Regions from separate parts of the Pseudoalteromonas sp. bablab_jr011 genome, predicted to be linked through region 1. Evidence: predicted binding sites of a transcription regulator. Region 1 holds the regulator's gene; each other region holds the start of a gene.
The links. The regulator sigma-54, encoded in region 1, starts transcription at its own class of promoters, with help from an activator protein. The targets are predictions, from matches to a motif close to GTTGGCACGNNNNTNGNNT.

Region 2: the regulator sigma-54 is predicted to act here: its motif matches at 5,475-5,493, upstream of JIG41_RS09790 (diacylglycerol kinase family protein).
Region 3: the regulator sigma-54 is predicted to act here: its motif matches at 5,939-5,957, upstream of JIG41_RS20640 (TorF family putative porin).
Region 4: the regulator sigma-54 is predicted to act here: its motif matches at 2,960-2,978, upstream of JIG41_RS16795 (EF-hand domain-containing protein).

The regions. Positions count from the first base shown of each region.
Region 1 is NZ_JACDWU010000326.1:9,524-17,626, reverse strand. It holds gene rapZ (RNase adapter RapZ) at 1-201, opposite strand, end outside; gene ptsN (PTS IIA-like nitrogen regulatory protein PtsN) at 202-654, opposite strand; gene hpf (ribosome hibernation promoting factor) at 658-945, opposite strand; gene JIG41_RS21735 (RNA polymerase factor sigma-54) at 972-2,468, opposite strand; gene lptB (LPS export ABC transporter ATP-binding protein) at 2,583-3,308, opposite strand; gene lptA (lipopolysaccharide transport periplasmic protein LptA) at 3,305-3,826, opposite strand; gene lptC (LPS export ABC transporter periplasmic protein LptC) at 3,816-4,370, opposite strand; gene kdsC (3-deoxy-manno-octulosonate-8-phosphatase KdsC) at 4,367-4,918, opposite strand; gene JIG41_RS21710 (KpsF/GutQ family sugar-phosphate isomerase) at 4,921-5,892, opposite strand; gene JIG41_RS21705 (calcium/sodium antiporter) at 5,896-6,864, opposite strand; gene JIG41_RS21700 (ATP-binding cassette domain-containing protein) at 7,113-7,931, shown strand; gene mlaE (lipid asymmetry maintenance ABC transporter permease subunit MlaE) at 7,924-8,103, shown strand, end outside.
Region 2 is NZ_JACDWU010000174.1:32,158-40,260, reverse strand. It holds gene JIG41_RS09810 (PKD domain-containing protein) at 1-2,576, opposite strand, end outside; gene JIG41_RS09805 (TIGR02647 family protein) at 2,728-2,958, opposite strand; gene JIG41_RS09800 (DUF1496 domain-containing protein) at 3,054-3,350, shown strand; gene JIG41_RS09795 (VF530 family DNA-binding protein) at 3,407-3,673, shown strand; gene JIG41_RS09790 (diacylglycerol kinase family protein) at 3,674-5,293, opposite strand; gene JIG41_RS09785 (sigma-70 family RNA polymerase sigma factor) at 5,636-6,166, shown strand; gene JIG41_RS09780 (anti-sigma factor domain-containing protein) at 6,163-6,852, shown strand; gene JIG41_RS09775 (DUF4331 domain-containing protein) at 6,977-8,103, shown strand, end outside.
Region 3 is NZ_JACDWU010000316.1:36,504-44,606, forward strand. It holds gene JIG41_RS20610 (endonuclease/exonuclease/phosphatase family protein) at 1-47, opposite strand, end outside; gene JIG41_RS20615 (ABC transporter permease) at 168-1,406, opposite strand; gene JIG41_RS20620 (ABC transporter ATP-binding protein) at 1,399-2,106, opposite strand; gene JIG41_RS20625 (efflux RND transporter periplasmic adaptor subunit) at 2,106-3,272, opposite strand; gene JIG41_RS20630 (YIP1 family protein) at 3,320-4,030, opposite strand; gene JIG41_RS20635 (aldo/keto reductase family oxidoreductase) at 4,200-5,093, shown strand; gene JIG41_RS20640 (TorF family putative porin) at 5,164-5,841, opposite strand; gene JIG41_RS20645 (hypothetical protein) at 6,129-7,295, opposite strand; gene JIG41_RS20650 (helix-turn-helix transcriptional regulator) at 7,445-7,645, opposite strand; gene JIG41_RS20655 (hypothetical protein) at 7,654-8,073, opposite strand.
Region 4 is NZ_JACDWU010000284.1:63,660-71,762, forward strand. It holds gene JIG41_RS16780 (YigZ family protein) at 1-340, shown strand, start outside; gene JIG41_RS16785 (TrkH family potassium uptake protein) at 438-1,889, shown strand; gene JIG41_RS16790 (flagellar brake protein) at 1,927-2,589, shown strand; gene JIG41_RS16795 (EF-hand domain-containing protein) at 3,060-3,272, shown strand; gene JIG41_RS16800 (calmodulin) at 3,337-3,549, shown strand; gene JIG41_RS16805 (calmodulin) at 3,696-3,911, shown strand; gene JIG41_RS16810 (EF-hand domain-containing protein) at 3,983-4,201, shown strand; gene trkA (Trk system potassium transporter TrkA) at 4,292-5,668, opposite strand; gene rsmB (16S rRNA (cytosine(967)-C(5))-methyltransferase RsmB) at 5,678-6,967, opposite strand; gene fmt (methionyl-tRNA formyltransferase) at 6,960-7,913, opposite strand; gene def (peptide deformylase) at 7,937-8,103, opposite strand, start outside.

The sequences.
Region 1 (8,103 bases):
AAATTCTTGCTGTTCTTTCGGCAGGTTACGCACATCGATACTTACAGCAATTTTGTCGTAATTATCTGACACACTGCGTACTAACGAAGGAAGCAGGTTTACAGGAATATTATCAACGCAGTAATAGCCTAAGTCTTCAAGTACTCGTAAAGCGACTGATTTACCTGAACCAGAGCGACCGCTGATAATAATTAATTCCATTTATGCCTCTGATGCAATGACTTTAAACAGATCACTATCTGTTTTAGCACTGCGTAGCTGTTTACAAAATTCTTTGTCTTTAAGTCTATCAGCAATTGTTGATAAGGTCTTTAGATGAAGCTGACAGTCACCATCTGGTACGATGAGTGCGACAAAAATATCCACTGGACGATTATCAATTGCATCAAAATTTATAGGTGACTCACTCACAATTACAAATGCGTGTGGCTGATCTGCACCGCTCATACGACCATGTGGAATCGCAATACCTCGGCCAATACCCGTGCTGCCCAATTTTTCTCTGTTCAATAGGGCATTGAGTATATCTTGCTGAGATAAATGAGGGAGCTGCTCATGAGCCAGTTCGCTGATAAATTCGAGAATTCTTTTTTTGCTATTAAAAAGGACCGCAGCTTTGCTGCAGTCCTGGTTAGTAAGTGAACTAAGTTTCATAATTTAGTGTCGAGCTAATTTCTCTTTGTGTTTAATTACTTGACGATCAAGTTTATCGATTAACGAGTCGATGGCTGCATACATATCTTGGTGTTCAGTAGAGGCAAATAACTCGCCTCCGTTTACATGTAAAGTTGCTTCTGCTTTTTGGCTTAGTTTTTCTACATCTAGAATGACATGAACATTATTAATGTGGTCAAAATGCCTTTCTAGTTTCGCAAACTTGGTGTTTACATAGTCTCTTAATGAATCTGTGATTTCTACATGACGACCAGTTAAATTTAGTTGCATAAGCATTTTCCTTCTATGTAAAACGTCTAAATCAGACTCTTACGCTGATTCGACGGAGGTATTGCTAGAGACTCTCGATATTTTGCTATTGTCCGTCTAGCTACTTTAATTCCTTGCTCAGCCAATATATCTGCAATTTTGCTATCACTCAATGGTTTAGCTGTGTTTTCTGCGGCGATTAGCTTTTTGATTAAAGCGCGAATTGCCGTAGATGAACACTCACCCCCATTTTCAGTGCTTACATGGCTGGAGAAGAAATATTTCAACTCAAAAATTCCCCGCGGGGTATGCATGTATTTTTGTGTTGTTACTCGCGAAATTGTTGATTCATGCATTTCGACCATTTCTGCGACATCATTTAATACCATGGGTTTCATGGCCTCAGGACCATGTTCAAAGAAAGCCTGTTGTTGTTGAACAATACAGTTAGTCACTTTTAATAACGTGTCATTACGGCTTTCTAAGCTTTTAATAAACCATTTTGCTTCTTGTAAATGAGAGCGAATAAATTGGCTATCACTGCTTGATTTTACAGAACGTGACATCGCCGCATAGTGGCTATTCACTCTGATTTTCGGCATGCAGTCTGGGTTTAGTTCAACTACCCAACGGCCTTTTATTTTTTTTACGGATACATCGGGTATCACGTATTCAGACTCTTCTCTAACAATTGTATCCGCAGGCTTTGGATTTAAGCTGTGGATCAATGTCATGACTTCTTTCAGCTCACTTTCTTTAAGCTTAGTCTTTTTCATCAAAGTGCGATAGTCACGACTCGCTAATAATTCAATATGTTCTGATAACACCATTTTAGTTTCAGCTAAATAGGGGGTGTCAGCATCGAATTGGCGTAATTGAATACACAAACATTCTTGTAAACTACGGGCGCCAATACCGACAGGATCGAATAATTGGATTCTTTTTAAGACAGCTTCGACTTCATCAAGTTCGATTTCTTCTTCATCGTTATTTTGATTGAAGCTTTCAACAATGTCTTCGCAGCTTACGGTTAAAATACCCGAATCATCAATTGCCTCAACAATCGCAACGGCAATCGCTTCGTCTGTTGGGCTGAATGGAGTTAGTTGTAACTGCCACATTAGGTATTCGTGGAGAGTTTCGGTTGATGCGCCTTGGTAAATTGATTCATCTTCAGGCATTGGACCTGAGGAACTTGATGGGGCAGCACTCATGTACTCATCCCACGTAACATCCATTGCTAAGTCGTCACTTACGGTGTCTTTGTTGAGGGCATCACTGCTTTCTTGCTCGTACTCGCTCGCAGCTTCGTCAGCCGACGCGCTTAGTTGGGTATCGTCAGATTCGGCTTTTTGCTCGTTCTTGCCAATACTCTCTTCTGCATAATCTGCTTCTTCAACTTCAAGCAAAGGGTTAGAGTCTAACGCTTCTTGAATTTCTTGCTGGAGATCCAATGTACTGAGCTGCAACAAACGGATAGCCTGTTGCAGTTGTGGAGTCATTGTAAGTTGCTGGCCCATGCGCAGCTGTAATGATTGCCTCATGTATCCCTAACAATCCTTTTTAGTCTTATCAAACAATAGCACGATGCCGTTAACTATTTATTTGATTTATTGTCATTGTTATAAGTCTAGCAGATGCTCTAGTCGGTGGCGTATTTAAAGCCTGAATTGCTCGCCTAGATACACATCGCGTACAGTTTGGTCGGCTAACACATGTTCAGGTGTACCTGATGCAATTAGCTCCCCATGAGAAACAATGTAGGCTTTTTCACAAACATCAAGGGTTTCTCTCACATTGTGGTCAGTAATTAATACACCAATACCACGATTTTTTAAGTGCTCAATAATTTTCTTTATATCTAACACTGAAATAGGATCAACACCAGCAAAAGGCTCATCGAGCAAAATAAATTTAGGGTCAGCGGCCAGTGCGCGTGCTATTTCAACACGACGGCGTTCACCCCCTGACAATGCCATACCTTGGCTGTCACGAATGTGTTGAATGCTAAATTCATCAAGTAAGCTGTTAAGTGTTTCTTCGCGGCCTTGTTTATTGAGATCTTTACGGGTCTCTAAAATGGCCATTAAGTTTTGATAAACAGTCAGTTTTCTAAAAATCGATGATTCTTGTGGCAAATAGCCAATACCTAAGCGAGCGCGGCTGTGCATTGGCAATAAGGTGATGTCGTTATCATCAATGCTTATTTTACCTTTGTCACTGGGCACTAATCCCACAATCATGTAAAAGGTGGTTGTTTTACCTGCGCCATTTGGCCCAAGTAAACCGACAATGCTGCCAGCTTCTACCTCAAGGCCTACATTTTTTACAACTTGGCGACCCTTATAGCTTTTAGCTAATAGCTCTGCTTTTAGTGTGCTCATGGCTGGCCTTCATCGTTCTTTTTGTTATCAACAGGCACTAAAATAGTGTGTACACGATCGGTCGAGTTTTCATCTTTCTCGGCACTTATCAGTTGCTGTTCCATATCGTATGTAATGCTCTTGGCACTGACTTTTTGGCCTGCTTGAGTCACTTGTGCATTGCCAACGAGTGTTAATAAGCGTTTAGCAACATCGTAACGAACTTCTTCAGCACTGGCGCTCATAATAGTGCCGTCAGCTTGTTTTTCTTCAAAGTAAGCGGGCTTTCCTGTGGCAATAATTAATTCAACCGTGCCTTCAACTTCACCTGCATGTGCTTCGAGTCGATCCGCTGTAATACGACGGTTACCATGTATGATCTCGACATTATCTTCGAAGATACCAATGCCATTTTTTAGCTGACCTTCTTGGCGATCAGAGCTAATGCTGATTGGTGTGCCAGCCTGCTCAGCAGCTGCGCCAGAAAACGCAATCAATAAGCTTGGGATCAGGAGTAATTTCTTAAGTTTATTGGTCATAGTATATGGTTCGTGTATGGTTAGTTAACTCAACAATTTCGGCTTTTAAATCGGCTTTTAAACCTTTACCGGTAATTTTTAAATTCGGTCCTGTCAGCGTGACAGGTTGCTTAGAAAACATGGTCATTTTGTCAATGTCGATGTTAATGTTCTCAGCTTTAATATCTTCGATCATGCCATTATGGGTAAGGTTTTTAGCAACTACATCCCCTTCGAATACAAGCTGATCGTTTTCATATAACGTGGCTTCTTTGGCTTTTACTTGCCAAACTTGCTGATCACCGTAAATGGTGAAAATGGGTTGCTCAAAAAAGGTGAACCCGAGCTGTTGATACAGCTCCATTTTAGCAGCGGCCACTTTATGACTGATTTTACCTTGATCATCATAGGCTGTTTGCTTTAATGCGATTGCGGTATAATCAGGTGTAGCGATAATCTCGTCTTCACTGAGCACTGTGTTTGTCGGTTGATTAAAGTACGGATACCATAACCAAACCATGCTACAAACAAAAACAACACTTAGTAAAATACGGGCTATATTCATGCGCTCGTTCCATCGCTAGTTAGCGGTTTGCCATTTTCTAGCATTAATAAATCAGTTAGTTCACGCACAGCTCCAAAGCCACCAGGTAACAGGGTGGTGTAATGAGCCAGTTTTTTGATTAATGGATGAGCATCATTAACAGCAACGGCAAATCCGACTTTTTCCATAACCGGTAAGTCTGGACCATCGTCACCAATATAGGCAATTTGCTCATCTGTTAAGCTAAGTTTATCTTTTAACTCTTGATAAGCAATGAGCTTATTCTCTTGGCCCTGATAAATATGTTGTACCGTAAGGCTAGTCATTCGCTGCTGAACTATTTGTGAATGGCGTCCCGTGATAACGGCCACCTGAAAACCACTATTGATAAGGGCTTTAATGCCGAATCCATCTTTTGTATTGAAAGCTTTAAGCTCTTCGCCTTGATTGCCTAAATAAATACGGCCATCTGAAAAAACACCATCAATATCACAAATAAGCAGTTTTATTTTTTGAGCACGTTGACTCACGTCTGTGCTTACTGGTTGGTAAAGCTCAGCAAATGTCATGCTTAAAGTACTCCTGCTTTTAAAAGGTCTTGCATGTTAAGCGCGCCAATGGGGGTGTTGCTTTTGTCGATTACAATCAAACCATTAATACGTTTACTTTCCATAATATTAAGCGCTTCTGCGGCCAGCATATCAGCGTGTGCAGTTGTGCATGAGCGAGTCATTACTTGGCTAATTGCGGTGCTGTGAATATCAACCCGTTGCTCTAAAATACGACGTAAATCACCATCAGTAAAAAGTCCCGATAGTGTGTTGTCATCACCAACAATTGCAGTCATACCGAGGCCTTTAGCCGACATTTCAATTAATGCATCTTTGATACTTTGCGATTCATTAACAATGGGAGTGGCCTCACCGGCGTGCATAACATCACTAAGACAAAGCAATAAACGTTTTCCTAAGCTTCCGCCTGGGTGAGAAAGTGCAAAATCGTCTGCTGTAAAACCTCTTGCCTCAAGCAGTGCTACAGCCATTGCATCGCCCATGACTAGCGTTGCCGTTGTGCTGGCTGTTGGCGCAAGGCCCAGTGGGCACGCTTCTTTGCTTACTTTAATACACACATGTACGTCAGAAAGCGTGGCCATTGTTGAGTCTGGGTTACCTGTTAGCGAAATCATTTTTGCGCCAATGCGCTTAATGACAGGAATAATACTGACAACTTCGCTCGTTTCCCCTGAATTTGAAATGCACATAACCACGTCATCACGGGTAATCATACCAAGGTCACCGTGGCTTGCTTCACCTGGGTGAACAAAAAATGCAGGTGTTCCTGTGCTGGCGAGTGTGGCAGCAATTTTATTACCTACGTGGCCTGACTTGCCCATGCCAATAACGATAATTCGCCCAGTACATTGGAACATTAATTGACAGGCATTATTGAAATGCTGGTCAATGTATTGATCAATTTCTTTTAATGCTTGCGCTTCAATTTCGAGTACGCGCTTGCCTTGCGCGATAAAGCTATGTTGCGTCATTGATTATCCTATTTGGCTGAAAATATAGCCTTGATATGCAATAAATGCGACTAACAAAAAGCCACCTTCAATTCTATTGATACGACGTGCACCTTTTAAGTTCAATGACATGGCAATTAACACAATGGTGGCCGCTATCATAATAAGTGCATCGCGGTTAGCGGCTGATGGGTCGATAACCGATGGATTAATAATACCTGCCAGTGGCAGTACAGCCAGCAAATTAAAAATATTTGAGCCAATAATGTTGCCCAGTGCTAAATCGTCTTCATTTTTTAAGACACCTGCAATACAGGCAGCAAGCTCAGGTAAACTGGTACCAATAGCAATAATTGTTAAACCAATAACCAGATCAGAAAGACCAAAATATTTGGCAATATCAACCGCCGAACCCACTAGAAAGTGTGAGCTAATTGGTAGCAAAATCATGCCGACCACAAGCCATAATACTGCCGAACGCGTGCTGACATTATCGGGCACATCTTCACAGGCTTCACTAACAAAAGGGTCATCTTGATTTTTTGCTCGCAATGAAATGATCACTAATCCGGCAATAAATACGGCAAAAGCAAGTATTAAAGCAATCCCTTCGGCGAATGAAAAATAGTTGTCTGAAAATACATACCACGCGCCAATCGATACGATTAACACAAGTGGCATTTCGCGTTTTAGCGTCATTGAAGAAACAGACAGAGGACGTAATAGGGCCGTGACTCCCAGTACAAGCAGAATGTTGGTAATATTAGAGCCAATAGCGTTTCCGACAGCGGTATCTGTTTTGTTTGCAAGTGCTGCAGATGCCGACACCATCATTTCAGGTGCTGATGACCCCATAGCCACAACCGTTAAACCGATAATTAGGGTGGGGATCCCCATATTTTTTGCCAGCGCGGCTGCCCCATAAACAAAACGATCGGCACTCCAAACGAGTGCTGCAAAACCAATAATTAAAATGACAAAAGAAGTCACCATTGTGATACGCCAATATTACTTAAACAGATGACTGCAAATAGTAACAAAACCGAACCTGAAAGTATAAGTAAAAGAATGAGCTGGCAATGATTAAGGGCGGTGTTGTTACAATCTTAATTTAAGCGGGGGTTAAGCCATACGTTATTAGTCTTAGATTCATTTGATAGTAAATATTACAAAATTTTACGATTTGTTTTTTCCATCTTGACTAAAAAACCCTTAAAATGGCAGAACTAGTGAAAAAAGTTATGGAGAGCGACTTGTCGCAATCAATAGTAGAAATCAAGGATGTAACCTTTTCACGGGGCGATAGAATCATATATAAAAATATGAGTTTTAACATTCCGAAAGGCAAAATAACCGCTATCATGGGACCCAGCGGCATTGGTAAAACCACCATGTTGCGTTTAATTGGCGGTCAACTTAAGCCTGATTCTGGTGACATTTTATTTGAGGGCAACAGTATTCCAAGCATGTCGCGCAAGGAGCTTTACGCTGCCCGAACCAAAATGAGTATGCTGTTTCAAAGCGGCGCTTTATTTACCGATATGTCTGTATTTGACAATATCGCTTTTCCTTTGCGTGAACATACTCAACTTAGTGAAGATCTTATTCGCCTTGTCGTGCTCATGAAATTACAAGCGGTTGGTTTGCGTGGTGCGCAAGACTTAATGCCTTCAGAGTTATCTGGAGGAATGGCACGCCGTGCGGCGTTAGCGCGCTCTATTGCGCTTGACCCCGAACTTATCATGTATGATGAGCCATTCGCTGGCCAAGACCCAATTTCAATGGGGGTGTTGGTTAAATTAATAAAGTCATTAAACCAAGTGTTAGGTTTATCTTCATTAATTGTGACGCACGATGTGACAGAGGTACTCAGTATTGCTGATCATGTCATTATTATTGCTGATCAAGGCGTGATTGGTGAAGGCTCGCCTGAGCAAATGCTAAATCATCAATCAGAGCTTGTTCAGCAGTTCTTAAAAGGGTTGTCGGATGGTCCTGTCCCATTTCATTATCCTGCTCCTGCGTATGAAGAAGAGTTGTTAGGGGTACACCATGCTTGATCTATTACAGAGGTTAGGTCACAAAACGCTAGGGCGTTTTGCTGCGCTTGGTCGCTCTACGCAAATGCTGTTTGGCGCTTTGGTGAGTGTGCCAAACGTTAAAAAAGGCACGCCATTACTGATCCGCCAGTTGTATATGGTCGGGTCACAGTCATTACTCATTATCATGGTA
Region 2 (8,103 bases), on a different contig from region 1:
GGCATCCAATAATTTTCAGGAATTGTTTCATAGATATTAATCCGTGGAGCAATCACTAAAGAAGGCGCACCTTGGCTATTGTACCAACCATTTTCATCTAACAAATAATAGTCTTTTTCTTTTACGTATAATCGTTCACCGGCAACACCGGGTTGAGATTTTAATATCTCCCATTCACGTTTACGACAAGGTTTAGACATATCATCACTGCATGAAAAATTACCAAAATAGTTAATCGTGACGTCTCTAGATTCTTGCATCCAACCTACATTTACGCCATCTAAGGTATAATCTTGCTCGGTGCCATTGACTAGATTTAAACGGCGACTATCCGTTTTTGTTAACTGAAAGCCAAACACATTAAAGCCATTATCGCTGTTACCTTCATAATAAAACTCAAGCTTGCCATCTTTCCAGTTTGCTTTTGTCCACTGATTTATCATAGTCTGCCAGAAATTGCCGGGCTCATTTGTTACATCAACGGCGGCTGCACTCGTTTCGTCAACCTTAAAGCCATACATAACTTCAGTTGCGATAACAGCGCCCTCTGCGGAGTATGCAACATTCAGTAATTGTAAATCACCATTTAACTGGTCAATAATTCGGCTTTCTTGATATCGCTGATCAGGGAAAGTAACTTTAAGCACACCTTCTTCGATTTGCCACTGAAGTGCTGTCTCTGCATCTTGTAATTTACCCGTATTATCAGCAGAAAAAACGTATGGGTCTAAAACAAATCCGACAACCCCATCATCACTATCACTTTGATAATGTTGTATTGCCCAAGTGCCTCCCATATCTTCAGCTTTAAACGCAAGGTCAGAGCCTGAATATGGCTTTCTCATTGAGACATCTGATTCATTTGAAACGTTAAATTCAGGTGTTTCAATCACATTTTCGCCCAAGTAAATAGGTGTCATTTGAGCCGTTTGTGACATTGTTAAGCGATAACTATCAATGCTCTCACCTTCGACAATCCTTTTAAGCGTCGCTGTTTGAGGTGAGTAGGTGACTTCAACTTGATAAATCCCTGCATTGAAAAGATCATCAACTTGTTGCTGAGAAAGCCCTGCAACGCCGACATCAACAGAAAGGAACCCGATAATGCCCTGACCACTAGTAAAATCAAGTGTGATCACACCTTCAGTAAGTGCCCAATTGTAATTAACAGCGCCACTACTATGAACATATTTGCCCATACCGTTTTCTTCAAATGTGTATTGCTGGCCACCACGTGAAAGGAACCCTTTTGCTGTAGGGTATGTTCTTACATAGTAAGCAGGTAGAGATGATTCATCGACAGGTGGGGTTAGTTCTGGATCTGCTATTATTTTTGCAACTTCATTTTCGATTGCGCCTGGGTTTGATTGCTCAACAGCGGCGACAAACTCGTTATAAGCGTCTGGGTTTTCAATAAGATCAATTAAATTTTCCGTTCCTTCTGGAAGGGTCACTTCATTTTCGGTCGCATATTTCACGACGGCTGCAGCTTCAATCAACACATCTGGATCAACCCCTTTTTCTACCAATGAAAAGCTTTCAAGGTCAGCCGGTGGTATCCCCTCATTTGCCGCTGTAATAAGCGCAACTAACGCCGTAGAAACAGCGCTTAAACTTACCGTATTAGCGCCTTCATCACCATGGGCAAAATTAGCCTTAATTTTGGGTGCTGCTTGTACTTGGGCATTGGCAGTTAAATCGGAAACAAATGCACTGTATTCAAGACTCGAATTAGTCGCAGATATAGCATTAATACGACTAAACAGATTCGTTTCATCATCGTCAACAGTAAACGTAAACGTAAAATCACCGTTAGCATCACTCATTTGTGTGTAATTAGTACCGAGTAAAGTTGCATTAACGGTCGCATTACTAAACTTATCACCCGTAATTGAACCCGCTAAGGTATACGTGTTATCGATACTCGCTATAGTGAAACTTTGTTCTAATTCAGTACTATCGCCTGAATCATCTGTAACTGTTACTTTGAATTTAAGCTCGGTATCTTCGGCAACACTTGGTAAAGTAAATGACACTTGTTGTTCAGTCGCACTGCTCAACGTAACTGTGGGCCCTGCTGTTTGCTTCCAGTTATAACTGCTAATACTGCCATCGTCATCAGTCGCATTTACTGAGAGTGTCGCCATCGACTTTTCTTGTGCAGAGCCAAAGTCTGCAGAGACCTTAGGGGCAACATTATTCAACAAACTCACCGTAATTGATTTTGATGTAGCTTGGCCTGCTGAGTCTGTAGCCGTAAGCGTAAACATAGCTTCTGTGTCGTTATCAAGTGCTGGCGCAATAAAGCTGATAGAGTTTGTGTCTGCTCCCGTTAGCGTAATATTCGGGCCTGAATCTTGTACCCAGTTGTAGCTAATACTCGCGTTATCATCGGTAACCGTTGCTGATAATTCTGTGCTTTCACCCTCTTTTACACTCGCAGTGCTATCAAGTTGAATGACGGGGGGAGTGTCGACGACTTCAGGTTCATTTTCATCATTGTCCGAACCACAGCCAGCTAATAATAAAGTAATTGTACTGCTTAGAAGTGCAAGTTTGAGTTTATTCGTTTTCATCACGAGTCCCTTTATTTAAATAAAATGAATTTAAATGAATGAAAACTGAATGATAGTATGGTTTAGTGAATTTGCCAGTTAACTATTAGCAAAAAACTAATAATAAACTGGCTAAATGTGGGCGGATTTAGGCTTATCTAAGCAGTTGTGGCTATTTTAAAGCCGAGTGGATCAATGTAACATGTTCTATTAAATCAAGACCTAAATCGGTTAGGTAGCCTCCATCGCTGCTATCAGTAATTCCTTTATCGTATAAGCGCTTCGCTGCATCAATCAGTGAAGAATCTGCATCAGAATGAATCTTAATACCTTGCATTTTTGAATTTCGCGGGAATTTAGCGAGGAGTGTTAATTCGTCAATCATATTTTTATCAAATTGCATATGTTCACCTTTTTATTATTTCCATCATTGTGTTTTTATAGCATATAGACTTAAGCTTAGTGAAGATATTAAAAACTGCTACTGCGGGGTGAAATTTGCTTACACGTATCTCAATCTTTTTATTATTTTTTTTAGTGTTTTCTCATATAGCAACAGCGAAAGACACTCCGTTAGTGGTGCTAGATGGTGACAGTGCATTAACCAACGCAAAGGTATGCTGGTATGAAAATAAACGCTATACCGAGGGTGCGATTATTGCTGTAGCGAACAGCATGCTTATATGCGCTACAAAAACAGACCATCTGTCTAATAGTGATCTCATGTGGTATCGATTGAATGAAAACGGCGATATTATTTACCCTAAGCAGGCGAAAACAATTCGTGTCAATTAGCATCTAGTGACGAGATAGGTTACTATTGCGCGGTAATAAGTAACCTAAGATTTAGTATGGATAATCAACCTAATAATCCTTTGCATGGCGTAAAACTTGCCGATATCGTCACTAAGCTACAAGAAAAATTTGGCTGGGAAGGCCTCGCTGCGCATGTCGATATTCGCTGCTTTCAAAATGATCCCAGTGTAAAATCAAGTTTAAAATTTTTACGTAAAACGCCTTGGGCACGTGAAAAAGTAGAGCAACTTTATGTCGATACGTTTTTCAATACCCAAGAGGACGATATGGCAACTTTCCAGTGGAAAAGCATTAAAAAATAATTATTCTTCTGCCATTATCACCGAAAGCGATTTCGGTGATATTTCTACAACGATTTCCTCAGCTGTTTTCACCTCGCCATCAATTACATAGCTTAATTCATTTTCTGCCGTAACACAGACACGCTTAGCATTTGTGTGATGGCTGTTAATTGCAAAACTTGTCTGAGTAATGCTTGAAAAAACCAACTCAGCAATACTCAAGGTACTGGCTTTCGAGTCTGCACTTGGGGTAAGCCAATTAACATCTAGTAACCCATCTTTATGATCAGGCTGCCCTGCTGATTGCGCTAGCAGGGTGGTGAACGGTGCTGCGTTGGCGATAATCAGGCTTGTGGTATGAATTGACTGCGGTTCATTGTTATCAAGTTTTACGGTGTAATCTTGAGCTTCATGCTCGCCGAGCGCGTGCCAAAAACCTTGTAAATAGGCCAATTGCCCCGATTCATTTTTTGCATCACGATGCGCTTTTTCTATCATCTTTTGCTCAAAACCTATCCCTACAAGCAATAGCATACGTTCGCCATTACACAGTGCAGTATCAATACGACTCGCCTGCCCTTCAATAATGAGCTCACAGGCTTGTTCGACAGGAATTATTTTTGACCGAATGCCCATTAAAACATGCGCTAACGCATTTGCTGTACCTAATGGAATGATCCCTAATTTACAGGGGGTATCAACCAACACACTTGCAACCTCTGTCACAGTGCCATCTCCCCCACATGCAATGATTACATCGGGCTGTGATTTAATGGCCTCTTTTGCTAAATCAATGCCACTAATTTCGGCCGTTGTCGTGTGTACTGTTAAATCGTAGTACTGTGATAATCGGGCGGTAATTTGTTTATTTTTAGATTCCCATAATTTCGTGCCCGATACAGGGTTAGCAATAAGTACAGCTTTATTTTTAATTAATAAATCACCGGCTTTATGACGTCTTATTAAATGACGTAATTGACGTTTATTAAGATTTGCAGTCTCACGTGTTTCTTTAATTTGCTCAAGTATCGTGTGCACATCTGCATCTTTGTTTTGACTCAATAAATAAGCAGCCATAACAAATACGGAACGACCGCGTCCTAATGCACAATGCACTACAACACGTCTGTCTTCTTTAATCTGATGATGTATCCAATTAATGGCTTGATTTAATTGTGCGCGGGTTGGCACGCTGTGATCAAGTACTGGAATATTTAGATAACGGATATTTTCTTGAGTAGACGACCATTCTAAGCCATCAAACTCACAGGTTACATCTAAAACGGCTGTGATCCCCATTTCTTTCATACTGTCTATGTCAGATGGAAATAATCGACAAGCCAAAAACAAATGCTCGTTTATTTGTTGAAGTGGCGGCACTTTATCGTGTTTTCTAGACCACGCGTTATAAAGTTGTGCGCCAAGTAAAAATGGAATAAACGCCCACCGTATATACATGGGAATAATGCCATTTTCACGTTTACGGAATATTCGCGCGATATCAAAAAAATAAGCCGCGCTCACTAATAATAATGAAAGCGCTGTCCAATAAAAAAATAGCGCAAAGTACACCGTATCTACACGCAACGCAGCAATAATAAACGCTACGGCTAAAACTAAATAGGTTGATGCTGCCCACATAATCACTCCTTGTTATTGTAATTATTTATACATAGCAAGTTTCACTCCAGAGTTTAAAGTACACCACGCCTTTTGATATACCTTAAATCAATAACTTAGCAGATTTACTATTTATATATAAATAAGTTTAGGACATTTTTTCAATAACATATGAATAACTTACACATTATGAATAACTTGAAACCTATAAATTTGCCAATAAGCACATCCCTGCTAACCTAATTAATAGAAAAGAGGTGGGTTAACATTGATTTCACATCCTTTTTTCTAAAAATAATGTTTCGTGCATCTAAACCGGTGAGTAAACCGTTACTTCTATACAACAAGAAAAACAGGAACTTTATGGACAACGATCAACTATTAGCGTTACTGAGTGCAACAGCGAAAGGTGACAAAAATGCCTTCGCAAGTTTGTACAAATCAACTAGCGCTAAGTTATTTGCCATTAGCTTAAAAATGCTGGGTAATCGGGCTCAGGCTGAAGAAGTATTGCAAGATGCCTTTGTAAAAATTTGGCACAATGCCAGTGACTATCAAGTATCAAAAGGGGCAGTTATGTCATGGATGATAAGCATAGTCAGATACCGTTGCCTCGATTTATTACGCCACCACAAAGTGCGTAAAGAACAGAGCTTAACTGATGAGCAAGAACAAGAAGATTTAACGTCTATTCAAGTTGCTTACGAAGATGATTCAAAGTTGGTCGACTGTATCGAACAACTTGATCCACAGCAAAGACAAGTAATTCACTTGGCTTATTATAAAGGGTTGACTCATCACGAGCTTGTTGATCACATTGCATCCCCTCTTGGCACAGTTAAAAGCTGGATCAGACGTGGGTTACAACAACTACAAAGGTGCCTAACGTTATGAATTATGAAAACCAAACACTTATTGATATGTTAGCAGCCGAGTATGTTCTTGGGACATTAAGAGGCCCCGCTCGCGACCGTTTTGCTCGTTTAATGTTAACCTCTACCCGTGCAAGAGAAGCAACATGGATGTGGGAGCAACATCTCAATAACTTAGCAAGTTCAATTGAGTCTGTGCCACCCGATGAAGCCGTATGGGAAAAAATTGCCAGTCGTATCGACCCCAACGTTGTGCCTTTGCAATTAAAAACCAAAAAGCCACGCTCAACGATACTACAAGCATGGTCGCTTATTGCCACCGCTGCGAGTATTGTCCTTGCGCTTATTATTTGGCAGCCTCATGAGTCGGTTACATCGCAAGCGCAACAAATTGCACTTTTTAAGAATCAAGCCGAATCTGCACTTTGGTTTATTGATGTCCAAGACGACAGCCTTGCAATTAAAGCATCGACAGCACTTATACCACGCACAGACAAAGATTATGAGTTATGGATGATTTTAAAAGGGCAAGAAGCGCCCATATCCTTAGGTCTACTGCCCAAGTCAGGCCGAATTGAGCTACCTAAAAATGCCCAATTTAATGCGAATGACATTGCACTCCTGGCTGTTAGCTTAGAACCCTTGGGAGGATCGCCTAATGGCTCCCCAACCGAGGTCTTATACACCACCGAATTGGTTATTCTTTAAATCTAAAAGCCGTGCATTGCACGGCTTTTTGCATTTTTGTTAAAAAATTTTCAAATTATTGCATCCAATTAAATTCTTCGCCCGTATTTCACTATGACTTAATTTAAAAACTAAGGAAAAAGTCATGAAGAACGTAACTCCATCTCTAATTGCTATTGTAGTATGTAGTACCCTGTTCAGCTTGCCTACAGAGGCATCTAGTCACCGAGAAGCACCGAACATTACACGCTTCCCAACATTAGACTCAACAGACTTTTACGCGTTTAATAGTTACGAAGAAGGCCGTGGCGATTATGTCACGTTCATCGCAAACTATATTCCACTTCAAGATGCTTACGGCGGTCCAAATTATTTTGCAATGGACCCAGATGCAACCTACAGCATTCATATTGATAATGACGGCGATGCTGTAGAAGATATGACCTTTGCTTTTAATTTCAAAAGCATGTTACCTAATGACAACATGGGTGTTGCTTTAACAGTCGGCCCAGAAGGCAATCAACGCACGGTTGCAGTGCCATTAAAGAATGTCGGCGGTGTAGCGGCCGGTAATAATGCAGCGGTTAACTTTAGCGAGTCATATACAGTGAGCATTGTAAAAGGCCCACAACGTACTGGCTCTAAAACAATGCTAACCAATTCAATGAATAGCAGTAATGAATTTTACAAACCGCTTGATTACATTGGTAACAAAACATTCTCTTCAATGAGTGCTTACAAAGAATACGCTGACCAGTACATTTACAGCGTGGCAATCCCAGGCTGCGACGGTATGGGTAAAGTGTTTGTAGGTCAACGTAAAGACCCATTTGTTGTTAACCTAGGTAAAACTTTTGACCTTGTAAATTATGTCCCTGTCGAAGGTGATAGTGCTCCGGGTGCTGGTGATGGCGGTGGTTTTCCTGGTGGCATCACACAATCAGCTGATAATGACGACCTAGCAATGAAAAATGTGACAGTCATTGCTGTTGAAGTACCTAAAGCCTGTGTGACAGGTGAAGGTAATGGCACGATTGGTAGCTGGACAACAGCAAGTCTTCCGCAAGCGCGTATTTTAAATCCAAATGCGTCATTTGCTAAAACAGCGGTTAACGGTGGCGCATTAACTCAAGTATCACGTTTGGGTAGCCCACTGGTTAATGAACTTGTTATTGGCTTAAAAGACAAAGACACCTTCTCTACCTCTGCACCTGCTGACGATGGTCAATTTGCTGATTATGTAACGCATCCATCACTGCCTGAGCTGCTTAA
Region 3 (8,103 bases), on a different contig from region 1:
TGCCAAGATAATAAACTCAAAAACAATAAGTGCAGATACGATGCCATAATGCCCCTAAATTGCTGACCTAACCCTTAGTTGAAGACAACTTAAGTTTAGTTCAAAGTAAGCATGCTAAAAAAGAGATGCTTTTCTGGTACTCAATCACATATTAACACTGCGATGTTTTACTCATAACGCAGCGCATCAATTGGGTTTAAACGCGCAGCCTTAATAGCGGGCGCTAAACCAAACACAATACCAATCAATGAAGTAAAGCCAAACGACAGCATAATCGCCCAACCCGGTATGTAGGCTTCTGGCATGCTCGGCACTAATATTGAAATCAGTGCGGCAGCGCCATAACCAATCGCTAAACCAATTAAGCCGCCAAACAGCGATAGCACGACAGCTTCAACTAGAAATTGCAGCATGATAAAACCAGGTGTTGCCCCTAAGGCTTTTAAGGTGCCGATAACGCGGGTACGTTCCGTTACCGAAACCAGCATGATATTCATCACACCAATTCCACCGACGACTAGGCTTATACCTACAATTCCAGCGGTAATGGCAGTTGCGCTACCTGTAAATTTATCAACATTAGCACGGACTTTTTCCGCGGTCTCAAATTCAAAGTCGTCTTCATCACCGTCTTTTAATTTATGAAGCTGTCTGAGAATTCGACGAATTTTAGCCAACACTTGTGCTTCGTTAGCGTCGTCTTTTAAGCGGAACATCATTTGTACATTCGTATCAACGCTACCCCCTTCGAGGGCACTCATGGTGCTGATCGGAATATTAATATAATCGTCTTGATCAAAGCCAAGTAAGCTCCCTTGCTTTTCAGCAACACCAATAATGCGAAACCACTCACCGCCCAGTTTAATGTACTCGCCAACGGGGTTGTCGGGTAAGTTAAGCTTTTCAATTATCGATGGACCAATAAAAGCAACGCGACGGCGCTTTTCGTCATCTTCTGCGCGAATAAATCGGCCTAATTCAGGGTAGGTACGGTAGGCTCTTTGATAATCTTGTTCGGTGCCCATCACTCGTGACGAGTGGCTTTTGTTGCCATACTCAGCAGCGCCAGAAAATCGCCATGTAAACATTAATGCAGTGAAGGTTTCAGCTTCTTTTATTCGCGCCTTTAAGGTTAAGAAGTCGCTATAAGTTAGCTTGGCTTGCTGTCCCACCATTTCTTTTTCAACACTGGTATAGGGCTTTATATTGGTTACATCTGGAGACATATCAGCGAGTTGGTCATTAATTTGTTTGGTAAAACCCTGCATAACGGCCACCACAGTGACAACCGCAGCGACCCCGATGATGATCCCTAAACAGGTGAGGGCACTGCGCATGGCATTGGCTTTAATTGCCATGAGTGCCGCTTTACTTCCTTCCATTATTGCAATAGCAGATCTAAACATGCAGCCTTGCTCCTTCACCTTTACGAGTGTCGCTCACCACTTTCCCATCGACGAGTCGAATAACGCGTTGACAATGGTCGGCAATATCTTGCTCGTGAGTCACTAAAATAATGGTGTGGCCTTCGTTATGTAATTCATCAAATAGGGCCATGATCTCGGTGGTCGTTTTGCTATCTAAGTTACCGGTTGGCTCATCACCAAGTAGAATGTGTGGCTTGGTTACGAGCGCGCGGGCAATGGCTACACGTTGTCGTTGACCGCCAGATAGCTGGCTAGATAAATGGTTCACTTTATCGCCAAGGCCAACACGCTGTAATGACTCAAGCGCTTTTTTTTTGCGTTCTTTCGCGGAGATAAAACGATAAACGAGCGGCTGCATAACATTTTCCAGTGCGGAAGCGCGGGGTAATAAGTTAAAACTTTGAAATATGAAACCCACGCTTTCATTGCGTTGATGAGCAAGCTCAGTTTCACTCATTTGTTTAACTAACTTATCTTTTAAATAGTAATCACCACTGGTTGGGGTATCTAAACAGCCAAGCAAATTCATTAAGGTTGATTTACCTGAACCCGATGGGCCGATGATGGCAACATACTCATTTTGTGCAATTTCGATATTGATGTCATCCAGGGCTTTGAAAACTTGCTCGCCCATTTTGTACTGTTTATTAATATTAGTCAGTTTGATTACCACAGACATCAGGATGCCCCTTTTACAAGGCTGTCTTTAATTGCCACGGTATCGCCATCTTTTAATGAACTAAGCGGTCTTGCAGGACCAATCACAATGCGCTCACCCACCGTTACACCCTGTGTTATCGCTTGCTCTATATCTGATGAAATTCCCACCTTAACAGGCGATTTAGTGACGGTGTTATCGGCGTTTAGCTTCCATACAAAGTAGGTATCGTCTTCCTTTTGAATTGCTTCAATGGGGAGTTTTAAACCATTTTCGGTAATGCTTGTGGCAATTTCAGCTCGGCAACTCATACCAGCATAAAGTTGACGCTCAGTGGCATCAAGCAGCACTTTGACTTTAAACGATAGCCCTTGCGAACCTGGTTGGTTTTTTGCTGAAGTGCCAATGTTTATGACTTTTCCTGTAAAGGGTTGATTAGGGTAGGCTGCGGCATAAATGTCGGCATGTTGATTTAACTTTATGCCAGCAATATCAGTTTCATCAACCCGTAACTCCGCTAAAATTGCACTGGGGTCGGCGACTAGCATTAGGTCTGAACCAATAATGTTTGTCGTACCGGCTATCACGGTTTCACCTTCTTTAATGTTGACAGAAGCGAGTAGCCCACTCATGGGAGCGCGAAACACACTTTTATTTAAACGGTCTTCGGCAATCAGCAACGACGCTTGTGCTTGATGATAGGCTTCACGTTTCGCTTCAATATCAATTTCGGCTAAATCACGCGCGTTTTGTAGGTTTTCATACACTTCTTGGCCTGCAAGCCCGACTTCATAGAGCTCTTTTTGTCGACTTAATTGTCGCTCAATATTTTTCAGGCGTGTTTCGCTGTGTTTAATATCAATCTCGGTTGCACGCAACACCGCTTTGTTTCGCGCCACCTCAGATTCAAATGCAGTGGTATCAAGGCGCATTAAAATATCGCCTTCGGTGACACTTTCACCTTCTTCAACAAATACCTTCGCAACCCGCCCAGTGACTTCTGAGCGTAACTGTACTTGGGTGTTAAATACCAGATTACCAGAGGCCAAAATTGAATCAGCAATACTACCTTGTTCAACGTTTGCTACATGCATTTCAGGCACTTTTTTGCTGTTTGTTATTTGCTTAGATATGAGTAATGCTGCAAATGCCGTGATAGCAAGGCTAATAATGATGGCTTTTTTCATGTTACTTCCTTGTGGGAGTAAGAGCGGCAATGCCGCTCATTTGATAGCTAGATGATTGCAATAACTGTCCAAATACCGTAGATCGCGATACTGGGTAGGGCAGCAAACAGGAGTGCTTTATTAAAGTTGAAGTTAGTCCAACACTTTAAACCGACTGCCGCTAGTACAATGCCCCAGATAGAGAAAATGTTTAGGCTTTCAAGCATGGTATAAAAAGGATGACCGACCTCAAGGCCGATGAGCAATTGATTGATTGAGGCATAATTAAAGAGGGTGGGTGAAAGCTGGTTGTTGCTGGCAGTTAAAACGAGGATCAATATACCCAAGCTTGAAATAACCATTGGCATCATGGTCCACACGCCAAACCCATACCACGCACCGTAACTATAGTTAGCCTCTGGATCTTGCTTTGATACAAATAGGTAGTAACCCGCCATCAATGCATTAATAACAGCTAAGCCAATAATACCACCAAAGAGCGCAAACCATACCTGCATATCAAGCGTTTGCTCCATGCTTTGACGGATCATTTTTTGCTCAGCAATTGTGGCATCAACACTGGCTGCAGCGACTTGCTGATCGATTAAAAACTGAGGATCTGCTTTGTTATAAAAAGCGAGCATACTTGCCGCGAGCATGCCTGCAAGTAATATGAAAGCAACAAAAGACCAGCCTTTTGCCTCCTTCACTCCATTAAACGCTTTGCTTGGGCTGATAAAAATATCAACTAGTGCTGTCACTGCATTCGACGATTTCATTATTATTCCTTGTTAAGTAACATTTATTTTTAGGTACTAAAATACCCTGATTTATTATTAATTAGAAGTCTGATTTGTAACTATATGTTAACAGTTGTGAATAGGGAAATTGTGTTATTCTTTAAAGAGTAAGATAGGTGGAATAATCAAGATTAAGTAGGTATATATAGTGAATAACAATGTGCGTTGTATTGATGAATTAGTACTGGGATTTTGGCGCTTGCTAGATTGGCAAATATCACCACAGCAATGCTTAAGCTTTTTAGAGCAAGCCATTGAAGTAGGGGTTACACACACTGACCATGCTGATATTTATGGTGAATACGGCTGCGAAGCTGAATTTGGTAAAGCGTTACAATTAAAGCCGAGTATTCGTGATGAAATAAAAATAATCACTAAATGTGGAATTAAACCCGCATTTCCCAGTTTAGGCTTGCAAGGCAAAGCGAATCATTATGACTCGAGTGCAGCACATATCATCGCATCCGCTCAGCAATCGCTTAAACACTTTAATACCGACCGATTAGATGTGTTATTGATCCATCGCCCTGATTATTTAATGAATGCAGATGAAGTAGCTGAAGCATTCAATACTTTAAAAGCAAATGGTGATGTTATTGACTTTGGTGTTTCAAACTTCACGCCGTCACAACTCAGCTTACTGCAGTCCCGTTTAGACTTTGATTTAGTCACGAATCAAATAGAGTTTTCGCCTTATGAGATGAAAGCGCTTGATGATGGGACTTTGGATCAATGCCAATTACTTGATATTAAACCCATGCTTTGGTCACCTTTAGCGGGCGGGCGTTTATTTTCAAATGACGATGAAAAAGCAGTGCGTTTGCGTGCGGTGTTGGAGCAAGTTGGCAACGAAATTGGAGCCAGCTCTATCGATCAAGTTGTGTATACTTGGTTACTCATGCACCCAAGTTTGCCATCGGTAGTATTGGGTACAGGCAACATTGCCCGGGTTAAATCAGCCGTCGCAGCGAAAGAATTCACGATGAATCGTGAGCAATGGTATCGTATTTGGCAAGGCTCTACAGGCCACAGTGTGCCATAATTTTAAAGTGCGCTTTAACGAGAAAAGGGCCTTTCGGCCCTTCGTGTTGCAGCAAGTAACACATTCTTTTTTAAAGCGTAAAGTCAACTGCGTAAGCGACATACACTTTTACATCAGAGCCATCAATGTCTGTGTCAGACACGCCAAATGTAAAGCCGTCTTTTGACACAGAAACACCGTAGTCAATGATATTATCATCACCAATGAAATCGCCTGAGTAATGACCCAGATGAAGAGCCATTTCTGCACCGGTACTGCCAACTGGGAAGCTATAGTCAGCATTTAAGTATAAAGAATCTCCAAAATCTGTACCGTCACCGCTGGCTGCTGATGTAGCAAGGATTGCAGCACCAAAAGTGAAACTACCCATGCTGATGCTACCGTAGATCTCTGAAAAGTCAGCGTCAGTATAAGATGCTGCATCAGGGTAAGCATAATAAATGTAGCCAACATCGTAGCTAAATGTTTCATTGATATCACCGCCAAAACCTGCATAAAGGTCTAGCTCGTAAGTCATGTCGTCAGCCCAGCTGGCATTCGATACCCAAGTACCTGCGTAAAAGCCAGATTCACTTGCGTAATCAATACCGCCCTGAATTGCAGCATCACCCCCAGTTTGCTCTTGACCACGCCATAAATAGTTTGAAGTAGCCGCAGCGTTTGCTGTTACTTCTGCATAACTATATGTTGAGCTCAAAGTTAATAGCGCAATGGCGCTTGCTACGACCGTTTTTTTTAGTTTTAGCATGTTTCTCGTATCCTGTTGTTATGTTGATTTGCCCCATTTCAGATTGCAGTCTGGTTATTATTTGAGGACAGTTTTTATGTGTTGTCTGGATACGATGTAGCACTGGTTGTGCCAAGTTAATTCTGAAAGGGATATTTTATGTTTAACTGCTTTAAAAACAGCCTTTTAAGCGTGTTATTTTTTAAAGTTTAGATTTATTTGAATTGTTCATGCGCACACCTGTGGTGCAAAAAATAACCCGGTTGCACAATCGCGAAGCAACCAGGTTTTTCTTGTTTGATAGAGACTTAGCCAAAAATGGCACGCATTAGGCTGATTGTTTCTTCAACGCTACGGCCTTTTTCAACTTCGCTGATGATAGAGTCTCGTTTTGCTTTTATATGCTCGGGGATATCGTCACTTGCAAGCGCGCGGTCTACTAAAATCTCAGCAGACTCTTTGCCGCGACGCACGGTTTTTTTGCCTGCAGAACTGCCCGTGCTCTTCGGTTTGCTAAGCAGTTTAATGTAGTTAGAGTTATCAGCCGTGGTGTTATCGGCATAATAGAAGAAGCACGGTAGTAACGCTTTTATCTCAATAAGTGATTGTTCATGATCATTTGCTGCAGCAGCCATTTTAAACCAAGGCATGCTATGAATTGCAGTAACCACGTCTTGCCAATAACGTTCAAAATCACGGTTGTTTAATTTAGGAACTCCCAACGAAGCACAAAGCGCATCAAGCTTACTATTTGTAATAGGCGTAAATACATCTGGGCGGCGCATTGCTAATAAGCGTGTTGCAGGCGCAAGCGTTGGTTTCTCTTCGCTGCCTGTAAAGGCCATAAAGTAAGCAACCATAAAATGTTGATAGTGTTCTTGTGTCACATCGCCTTCTAGGGGAATGTGCGCTAGGGCTTCGTCAAAAGCCGCAGGCAGGTCGCTCAACATTTGATGGAACCCTTTGGCGCTTTTGGTTGAAGCAAACCATTCAACATCAAAGTTATAGCTACTTGGGTCAAGAGAAGCCGTGTGTTTGCCTGCAAAAGCCAAGCGGTCTTCTGGAATCATTTCTTTTAAAGTTTGTGATTTAATTGTGCCAATGTAGTTTGCTAAACGTAATTGCTCATCAAGCGCAATGAGCTCTTTATGTTGCTCAATAAAGCCAGTAACAACAGGCCAAGGTGCAACGCGCAGCGTTTTCAATTGCAAGAAGCTAATGGCAGAGATCAGTAAGTCGTGAAGTTTTTTTAATGTCGGTAACTGCTTATCTTCTAATAAATCATAGTTAATACGATCGCGGCTTGCACTGAGTAGCTCATAGCACCAACCTAAGAAGTCTTCTGGGTGGTTGTCTACTTTCACGGCCATTAGGTTGAGGCTAAGCTCTGAAGATTGCTTGAGAATATTTTGATAAATTTGACTTTCTTGCTCGCTAAGCGCCATTTTTGACGGTGAAATAAGCAGTTTCTTCATGCCTTGTAGACTCTCCAGTTTGATATATTTTTTAGTCACTTTATTTTAGCTTAAATAAGCTAACAGCAACAGGGGCGTGCATCATACCGAAGAATACAGGGGATGCAATCTTGATAAGTTAAATCTGCACAAGATTGCATTTAAAGGCGTTAATCTGCTTCGTCTAGTGAAAATAATTGCTCGACAGTTGTATTAAACTGCCGGGCTATCTTTAATGCAATGATCACTGAAGGCGTAAAGCGAGACGTTTCGACCGTACTAATTGTTTTACGTGAAACAGCGATAGCATCGGCTAGCTCTTGTTGCGAAAGCCCTGCGGCTTTGCGATATTTTGCAATATGATTTTGCACTATTGCTCCTAGTCTCTACTTTGCCAAAGAATTGAGATGCCATATATTAAACTCATTTCAGCCAGGTAAAAGGTAGCCATCATGCTATGAGAAACATCTAAAGCTAACTCATCAGACAATAAATACACCGCACCCATACTAAAGAGTAAACCAAGTACAACATGTTTATAGGCAATGGTGTCAATCGTATTTAAAAACTCATCTTTATAAGTAAGGCGATATTTCATTTTCCATGTAAATCCACCTCTTATCACAAACATACAGAATGATCCCAGAAAAGCAGCACTGCCTAAAAACAACAAGGGGGCCGATGTTTGATTAAGCGCAGGGTAAACACTGATAATGAGTAGAGTGATCCCCATAAACATTGAAAACCATGCATTTTGGCTCATAAATTTCTCTTCCGTTTGGATATCTTGCTTTGACATAAATCTTCCTTTTAATTTTAGTTGTAACCT
Region 4 (8,103 bases), on a different contig from region 1:
TGAAATTACTGCGGTAGTAACACGCTACTTTGGAGGAATTAAGCTTGGTACGGGGGGACTTGTGCGTGCATACGGTGGCAGTTTAAATAACGCTATGCGCGAGCTAAAAACTGTGACTAAAGTACCGAGTGTTGAACTTATAGGGCAAAGTGACTATAGCGCACAAGGTGCAATCGAGCAGTTATTAAAAAGCCAATATCAGGTGTTAAAAATAGACAAGCAATTTGCCGAGAACATTACTTGGCACATTACCATTGATAGCCGCCAAGCAGAGCAGGCAATCACTGATGTACACGAACTTACTCATGGCGCCGTTGAGCTAAAAATGGGAAAAGGATGAGTAAGGAAAATAAATACATAGCGTTTACTTACAATTAAGCCTGTAAGACAATAAACTGTATTAGCTAAATCATTTAATAAGAAAGCGATACGCCTAGATGCAATTTCGTACCATAATAAAAATTCTCGGCCAGCTGGTGGCGTTATTTAGTATCACGATGGTCCCACCGGCACTGGTGTCTTTAATTTATAAAGACGGTGGGGGTGTGCCGTTCGTTCTTGCGTTTATTTTTAGCGTTGTTATTGGTTTAGCTGCATATTACCCAAACCGTCATGAGCATGGTGATTTAAAAGCCCGCGAAGGCTTTTTAATTGTGGTGTTGTTCTGGCTGGTACTTGGCAGCTTTGCCGCTGTGCCTTTAGTGTTCTTACAGGAACCAAACCTATCTCTCGCTGACTCGGTATTTGAGGCCTTCTCGGGGCTGACTACCACAGGAGCAACCGTTTTAACGGGGATTGAATACTTACCCAAATCAGTGCTTTTTTATCGTCAACAACTGCAGTGGCTAGGTGGTATGGGGATCATTGTATTGGCCGTCGCTGTATTACCGATGCTAGGTGTTGGTGGTATGCAGTTATACCGTGCTGAAACTCCAGGGCCTGTTAAAGACTCGAAAATGACCCCGCGGATTGCCGATACCGCCAAACACCTTTGGTACATTTATGTGTCGCTGACCATCGCATGTACGCTTGCCTATTGGGGAGCGGGTATGGATTGGTTTGATGCGATTTGTCATGCTTTCTCAACCATCGCAATTGGGGGATTCTCTACATACGATGCGTCTATGGGGCAATTTGACAGCCCATTAATAAACTTTATTTGTGTGGTGTTTTTGCTGATTGCGGCGATTAACTTTTCGTTGCACTACGCTGCGGTCTCCTCGCGCAGTATTCGTGTTTACTTGCGCGACCCTGAATTTAAAGTGTTTTTACTTATTCAGTTAGCGCTAGTGATTATTTGTTTTACGGTACTCTCTTCTAATAATATTTATGCAGATGGTGATGAAACGCTCGATCAAGCAATGTTTCAAGCTGTCTCTATGAGTACTACCGCGGGCTTTGCGACAGATAATTTTTCTGCTTGGCCATTGTTCTTACCTATCTTACTTATTTTTTCGAGCTTTATCGGCGGCTGTGCGGGCTCGACGGGCGGCGGTATGAAAGTTGTAAGGGTTTTCCTTCTGTACTTGCAAGGGATACGTGAATTAAACCGCTTAGTTCACCCGCGGGCTATATACTCTATAAAGCTCGGTCGTAAAGCGCTCCCCGATAAAGTGGTCGAAGCCGTTTGGGGGTTCTTTTCTGCTTATGCACTGGTTTTTGTTATTATCATGCTGGCCTTAATGGGCACAGGCATGGACAATATAAGTGCTTTTTCAGCGACGGCGGCGTGTTTAAACAACTTAGGCCCAGGTTTGGGTGAAGTCGCGGCGCATTATGGCGCGATATCTGATACGGCAAAGTGGTTGTTAACAATCGCGATGGTGTTTGGTCGTCTTGAAATATTCACTTTATTAGTTTTATTTACCCCAACATTCTGGCGCGGTTAAGGTTTTATTTGGTTATTTTTCAAGGAGTAGAGAAACAATGCCAAAAACGCAGCAGCAACTTAATTTAGAAAAACTAACCTATATACCCGCAGGGAGTGTGGTCGATGTTGAAATAATAACTGCGACAGAAAGTAAGCGTGTCAAAATTGAATTTATTGGTTTACTTAACGAGCAGTACATCATACTTAACTATCCCCCTGCAAAACGTTTGCCGAATGCGGGTGACTTTATCAAAGAGGGGATTATGGTGATTGTTCGGGCTGTTTTAGAAAGCGGGGGTGGGCAGGTTATTGCATTTCGTCAGCAGATAAAAGCCGTTGCTTCACACCCTTGTCGATTGATATTTTTACATTTTCCCCAACAAGTACAACTCTTTAGCTTGCGCAGCGAAGCGCGGATCCCCACTTTGTTTCCCGCCAAGCTTGTTATAGATGAACAGGTATATGAAGGCGTAATTAAAGACATTTCACTTGCCGGTGTGCAATTTGAGATTAACAGCGAGGCCGACCTTAGTCATTTGAAAGCACAAGCGTGTCAGGTGGTGCTCAGTAAACGTGAATTTACAGGCAAGGTATGCAGAGTCCGCAAACGAGAGTCGGGCTATCAGTTGGGTGTGCAGCTCAATACCAGTGAAAATGAAATGAACGTCTTTATGAAAGAGCACCTCATAGACCTTTCGGTATTAGAGATAACGAGTTAACGAGCATTGATTCGCCATTTTGCAACAAAATGACTGTTTTTCACTTTTTCTCTAAAAATTAATCAAAAATAATCGATATAAATATATAAAACCCATTTAAATCAGATGATTAAGCGTTAAAAATATTTTTATTTTTTTTGAGGCGTGTTGCCATTCATCTACGGTTTAGCCCCCACACGCAATATTTTCTCTGTTTTAGTGACAAAAAACGGCAGATGTCTCTGTTTTTGCTTTTTTAACTTATTGATTAATAGATAAAAAATTTTCTCACCTCATTGCTTGTTGCTAAAAAGCAACAAAATAACAGCCAGTTTTCCCCTAATTTACTAAAAAAAAAACTTAACCTCATGATTTATAGCGTTTTTTAAACTTTGGCATTGAAGTTGAAATAGTTAAAGCGAACACAGAGAAAGTTGATTTAGGAATTAGTCCTCTATCGCAGTTTAGACAACATTGAAGGAATAGTGATTATGAAAACGTTACACAAAACATGTGCACTTATTGCCCTTGTCGCTTCATCAACTGCATTTGCAGCGGTGGATTTTGAAACGCTAGATGTCGATGGCGATGGAGCAATCAGTAAAAGCGAAGCATCTGTAAGCTCACCGTTAATGAGCCAGTTTAAAGAGCTTGATACCGATGGTAATGGCGAACTATCAAAAGAAGAGTTCGCGAAAGCATAATTTCAGTGTAAGGACACATTGAAAAGGACTTCTTACTTAAAGCTACTATTTGAAGGATTACATTATGAACACAGTATATAAAACATTAGCCCTTGTGGCACTTATCTCTTCATCAGCCGCATTTGCGATGAGCGATTTCGAAACGCTAGACGTTGATGGCAATGGCGTTATTAGCCAAAGCGAAGCATCCGTCGATGCAGAGCTAATGAGTAAGTTTAGCGAATTAGACACTGACGGTAACGGTGAGTTATCAAAACAAGAGTTTTCAAAAGCTTAATGAAATTAAGCAAGCCAAGTTATCTAGCTGATTAGTTCTGAGCTGCCAAAGACAGCCTAAATGGATAAGGGAATCCATGACAAAGAACAACCAGGAGCGTGTGATCAGCTAACACTTTTTTAGTTAAATATTGAAGGAATATGATTATGAAGACAGTAAATAAAACACTAGCCCTAATTGCACTTGCATCTTCTTCAGCTGTTTTTGCTGCCACTGACTTTGATACATTGGATGTAGATGGCGATGGCGTGATAAGCAAAAGTGAAGCATCAGTCGACGCAAAAATCATGTCACAATTTAAAACACTGGATGTCGATGGTGATGGCGTACTGACTGAAACAGAGTTTTCAGCGGCCGAGTAACAAAGCCAATTTCCACTAAACAGGGATCTCAGAAACGGACTTCACTCTTTTCAAATTTTGAGGCAGTTATTATGAAACACATCAATACAACATTGGCTATTTTAGCATTAGCAACGTCATCAGCAGCGTTTGCTCAGGGCGTCAGTTTTTCTACATTTGATACCAACGGCGATGGCGTGATCAGCAAAGAAGAAGCATCAGTAAATATGCAGCTTGAAAAACTATTTCCTGAGCTTGATAGCGATGGTAACGGAGAGCTTTCAAAAGAAGAGTTCGCACAGATTCAATAGGTTCGTAACCAGAGACTCTGGTTAACTACTTTCACTTCAAGAGTCGTAAAGCAGCCGTCATGGCTGCTTTTTTATTTTCATGTTTTTGGTCTATAAGAAAATAGCACTGACTTGGAACAGCTTTTCAACAACCGTGATGTGTTTCTTGTCGATTAGGAACATGATCACATGGTCACCCGACTGAATCACCGTATCATCATGAGCAATGAGTACATCGTCATTACGCACAATTGCACCAATAGTGGTACCTGCGGGTAGCTTGATATCGGCAATCGCGCGGCCAACAACTTTCGATGTATGTTCATCGCCATGGGCTACGGCTTCAATTGCTTCAGCCGCGCCTTTACGTAATGAATAAACGTTAACGATATCACCGCGGCGAACATGCGTTAACAGAGCTGAGATAGTCGCTTGTTGTGGTGAAATGGCAATATCTATTTCACCGCCTTGAACGAGGTCAACATAGGCGCCGCGTTGGATCAGCACCATGGTTTTTTGTGCGCCCATGCGTTTAGCAAGCATGGCCGACATAATGTTTGCTTCGTCGTCGTTTGTAACAGCAATGAACACATCAACTTGTTCAATGTGCTCTTCTGAGAGCAGTTCTTGATCAGAGGCGTCACCACAGAACACAACGGTATTGTCGAGTAACTCAGAGAGCTGTGCCGCACGTTCTTTATTACGCTCAAGAAGTTTAACACTGTGATTTTTTTCTAGTGAGCGCGCCAAACCTGCACCAATATTACCCCCACCTGCAATCATGATTTTCTTGTATGAGCGTTCAAGTTTTTGCAGCTCATTCATGACCGCTCGAATATGTTTTGTTGCGGCGATAAAGAACACTTCATCGTCAGCCTCAATCACGGTTGTGCCGAGTGGTTTAATTGCTTTACCTTGTCGGTAAATTGCTGCTACACGGGTTTCTACATTGGGAATATGTTCTTTCAATGCCGACAGTGCATACCCAACTAATAAGCCACCATAGTAAGCTTTTACTGCAACCAGTGATAACATACCATCAGCGAACTGCAGCACTTGTAAAGCACCCGGATAGTCTATTAATCGACGAATATACTTAGTCACTAAGGCTTCTGGAGCAATGTAGTGATCAACCGGTAAGTCGTCATTATGGAACAGCTTTTCGCGGTACTTTAAGTATTGCTCTGAGCGAATACGCGCAATTTTGGTGGGCGTATTAAAAATACTGTAGGCGACTTGGCAGGCAACCATGTTCACTTCATCTGAACTGGTTACCGCAATAATCATATCGGCGTCTTCTGCGCCTGCGCGACGCAGCACATCTGGGTGAGCACTGTGACCAGTAACCCCCTGTAGATCGTACTTATCTTGCAGCTCGCGTAAGCGGTTACCGTCGATATCAACCACTGTGATCTCGTTTTGCTCACCAACGAGGTTTTCTGCTAATGTGCCGCCGACTTGTCCGGCACCGAGTATGATTATTTTCATGGTGTATTCTTATGAATGTTTTTTAACTAGCTTTGCATAGTAGAAACCATCGCTCTCACCCGGTAGCAATTGCAAGCCAGGTAACGTTGGAGTATCGTTTTCATGCAGTGGTATATGCTCTGCATTGCTGTTGTTAGCAAGAAACGTGGCAACTTGTTGCTGATTTTCTTGTGGTAACATTGAGCAGGTTGCATACACTAACGTACCACCCGGTTTAAGCAGAGGCCAGATACTGTTGAGAATATCACCTTGTAAGTGTGCAAGGTCTTCAATATCTGATGCTCTACGCAACCATTTAATATCAGGGTGGCGACGAATAACACCGGTGGCAGAACAAGGCACATCAAGTAAAATTCGATCGAACTGCTTTTCGTCCCACCAAATATGCGGCTGTGATGCATCGGCACACTGCAAATCAGCGGCAAGGCCAATACGTACTAAATTTTGTTTTACACGCTCTAAGCGTTCACTGTCGCTATCTAGTGCTAATACATCGGCATCAGCAAGCTCCAAAATATGGCAGGTTTTACCGCCTGGCGCTGCACAGGCATCAAGAATCAGCTCATCATCTTGTGGATCTAAAAAACGTGCTGCTAACTGCGCCGCCGCATCTTGAACAGAGCATGCACCTGTTTCAAACTCAGGTAAAGAAAATACATCGCATGGCTTGGCAAGTTTAATACCATCTGGAAAATCAGCATTGAGGCTGTGTTCAATGTCATTTGCTTTGAGCATGTCGCTGTATTCTTGCGTGCTATATTGTGCTTGATTTACACGTAACCACATTGGAGCTTGTTGTTGGTTTGCTTCAAGAATATCTTGCCAGTTATCAGGGTAGGCTGCTGTAACGTGCTTAATAAACCACCCTGGATGGTTGTATTGGCAAACAGGGATTTGCTTGGCTTTTTCTTCAAGCTCGGCTTGTTCACGTTGGAAACTTCGTAAAATAGCGTTGATTAAGCCTTTTAAACCTAGCGCACGCATTTGTTGTAATGCATTAACGGTTTCACTGATAGCGGCATGCGGTGGAACACGCATATGCTGAAGTTGGTAAATACCCACATACAGCAAGAACTGAAAAATACGGCGCTTGCCTTTTAGCGGTTGATCTAAAAGTTGCTGACAGTAATTTTCGAGGCTAGGTAAATAACGCAGCACACCGTAGCAAATTTGTTGTAGTAAGGCTTTATCTTTTGGCGATAAACCTTGGCTTGCAAAGGGCAATTCTTGGTTTAACGATGCACCTTTATCAACCACGTTATACAGAGTTTCAGCAGCAAGTGCTCTAACATTACTCATTGTTTTGCCCTAATACTGAGCCAGGTTCAACCCAGTCGCTGCGGCCATTTAAAAAATCGCTCACTGCCATTGGTTTTTTGCCTTGGGGTTGAAGTAGGGTGATCTTAAGTGCATCTTGACCGCAGGCAACGGTAATACCTTGCTTATCAGCGGCGATAATTTTACCTGCTTCAGCGGTGTGAGAGACGATTTCAGCCTGCCAAATCTTTACCGTTTGACCTGCCATTTGGGTAAAGCAAACAGGCCATGGATTAAAGGCGCGAATATTACGCTCAATTTGTGCTGCGTCCTGGGTCCAATCAATGTTTGCTTCGTCTTTAGAGAGCTTTTTCGCATAATTGGCAAGATTGTCATCTTGTTTTTCAGGTACTATCTCACCGGCAGCAAGGCGGTTTATCGTACTAATGAGCGCATCAGGTCCAAGTGCCGCAAGCTTGTCGTAAAGTGAACTGCTTGTTTCTGCGCTATCGATTGGACAGCGACTAATATGGAGCATATCGCCGGTATCTAAGCCTTCATCCATCTGCATTATGGTTACGCCAGTTTCACTGTCGCCAGCCCAAATTGCACGTTGAATCGGTGCTGCACCGCGCCAACGCGGTAAAATCGAACCATGAACATTTAAGCAACCAAGGCGAGGTGTCTCTAAAACTGCTTTAGGTAGCAATAAGCCATACGCGACCACAATCATGATGTCGGCGTTAAGGGTTTGTAGCTCAGCGAGCGCCTCATCTGACTTAAGAGACTCAGGTTGAAAAACGGGTAAATTATGAGCAACAGCCAGCTCTTTTACTTCGCTTGCTTTTAGTTTTTTACCGCGACCCGCAGGGCGGTCTGGTTGGCTGTACACGCCAACAATGTCATGCTCTGAATCAATCAGTGCTTGTAAATGGCGCGCAGCAAAGTCTGGCGTACCAGCAAAAATAATGCGTAATGGTTGTGTCACAGAAATTCCTATCGATAAACTTATTATTTAGCAGCGAGCTTTGCTTCTTTTTCAAGCTTTTTACGGATACGTTGGCGCTTTAATGGTGATAAATAATCAATAAACAGGGTGCCTTTAAGATGATCAAGCTCATGCTGAATACAAATAGCCAGTAATTCATCAGCATCTAAACTGAATGCTTCGCCATGTT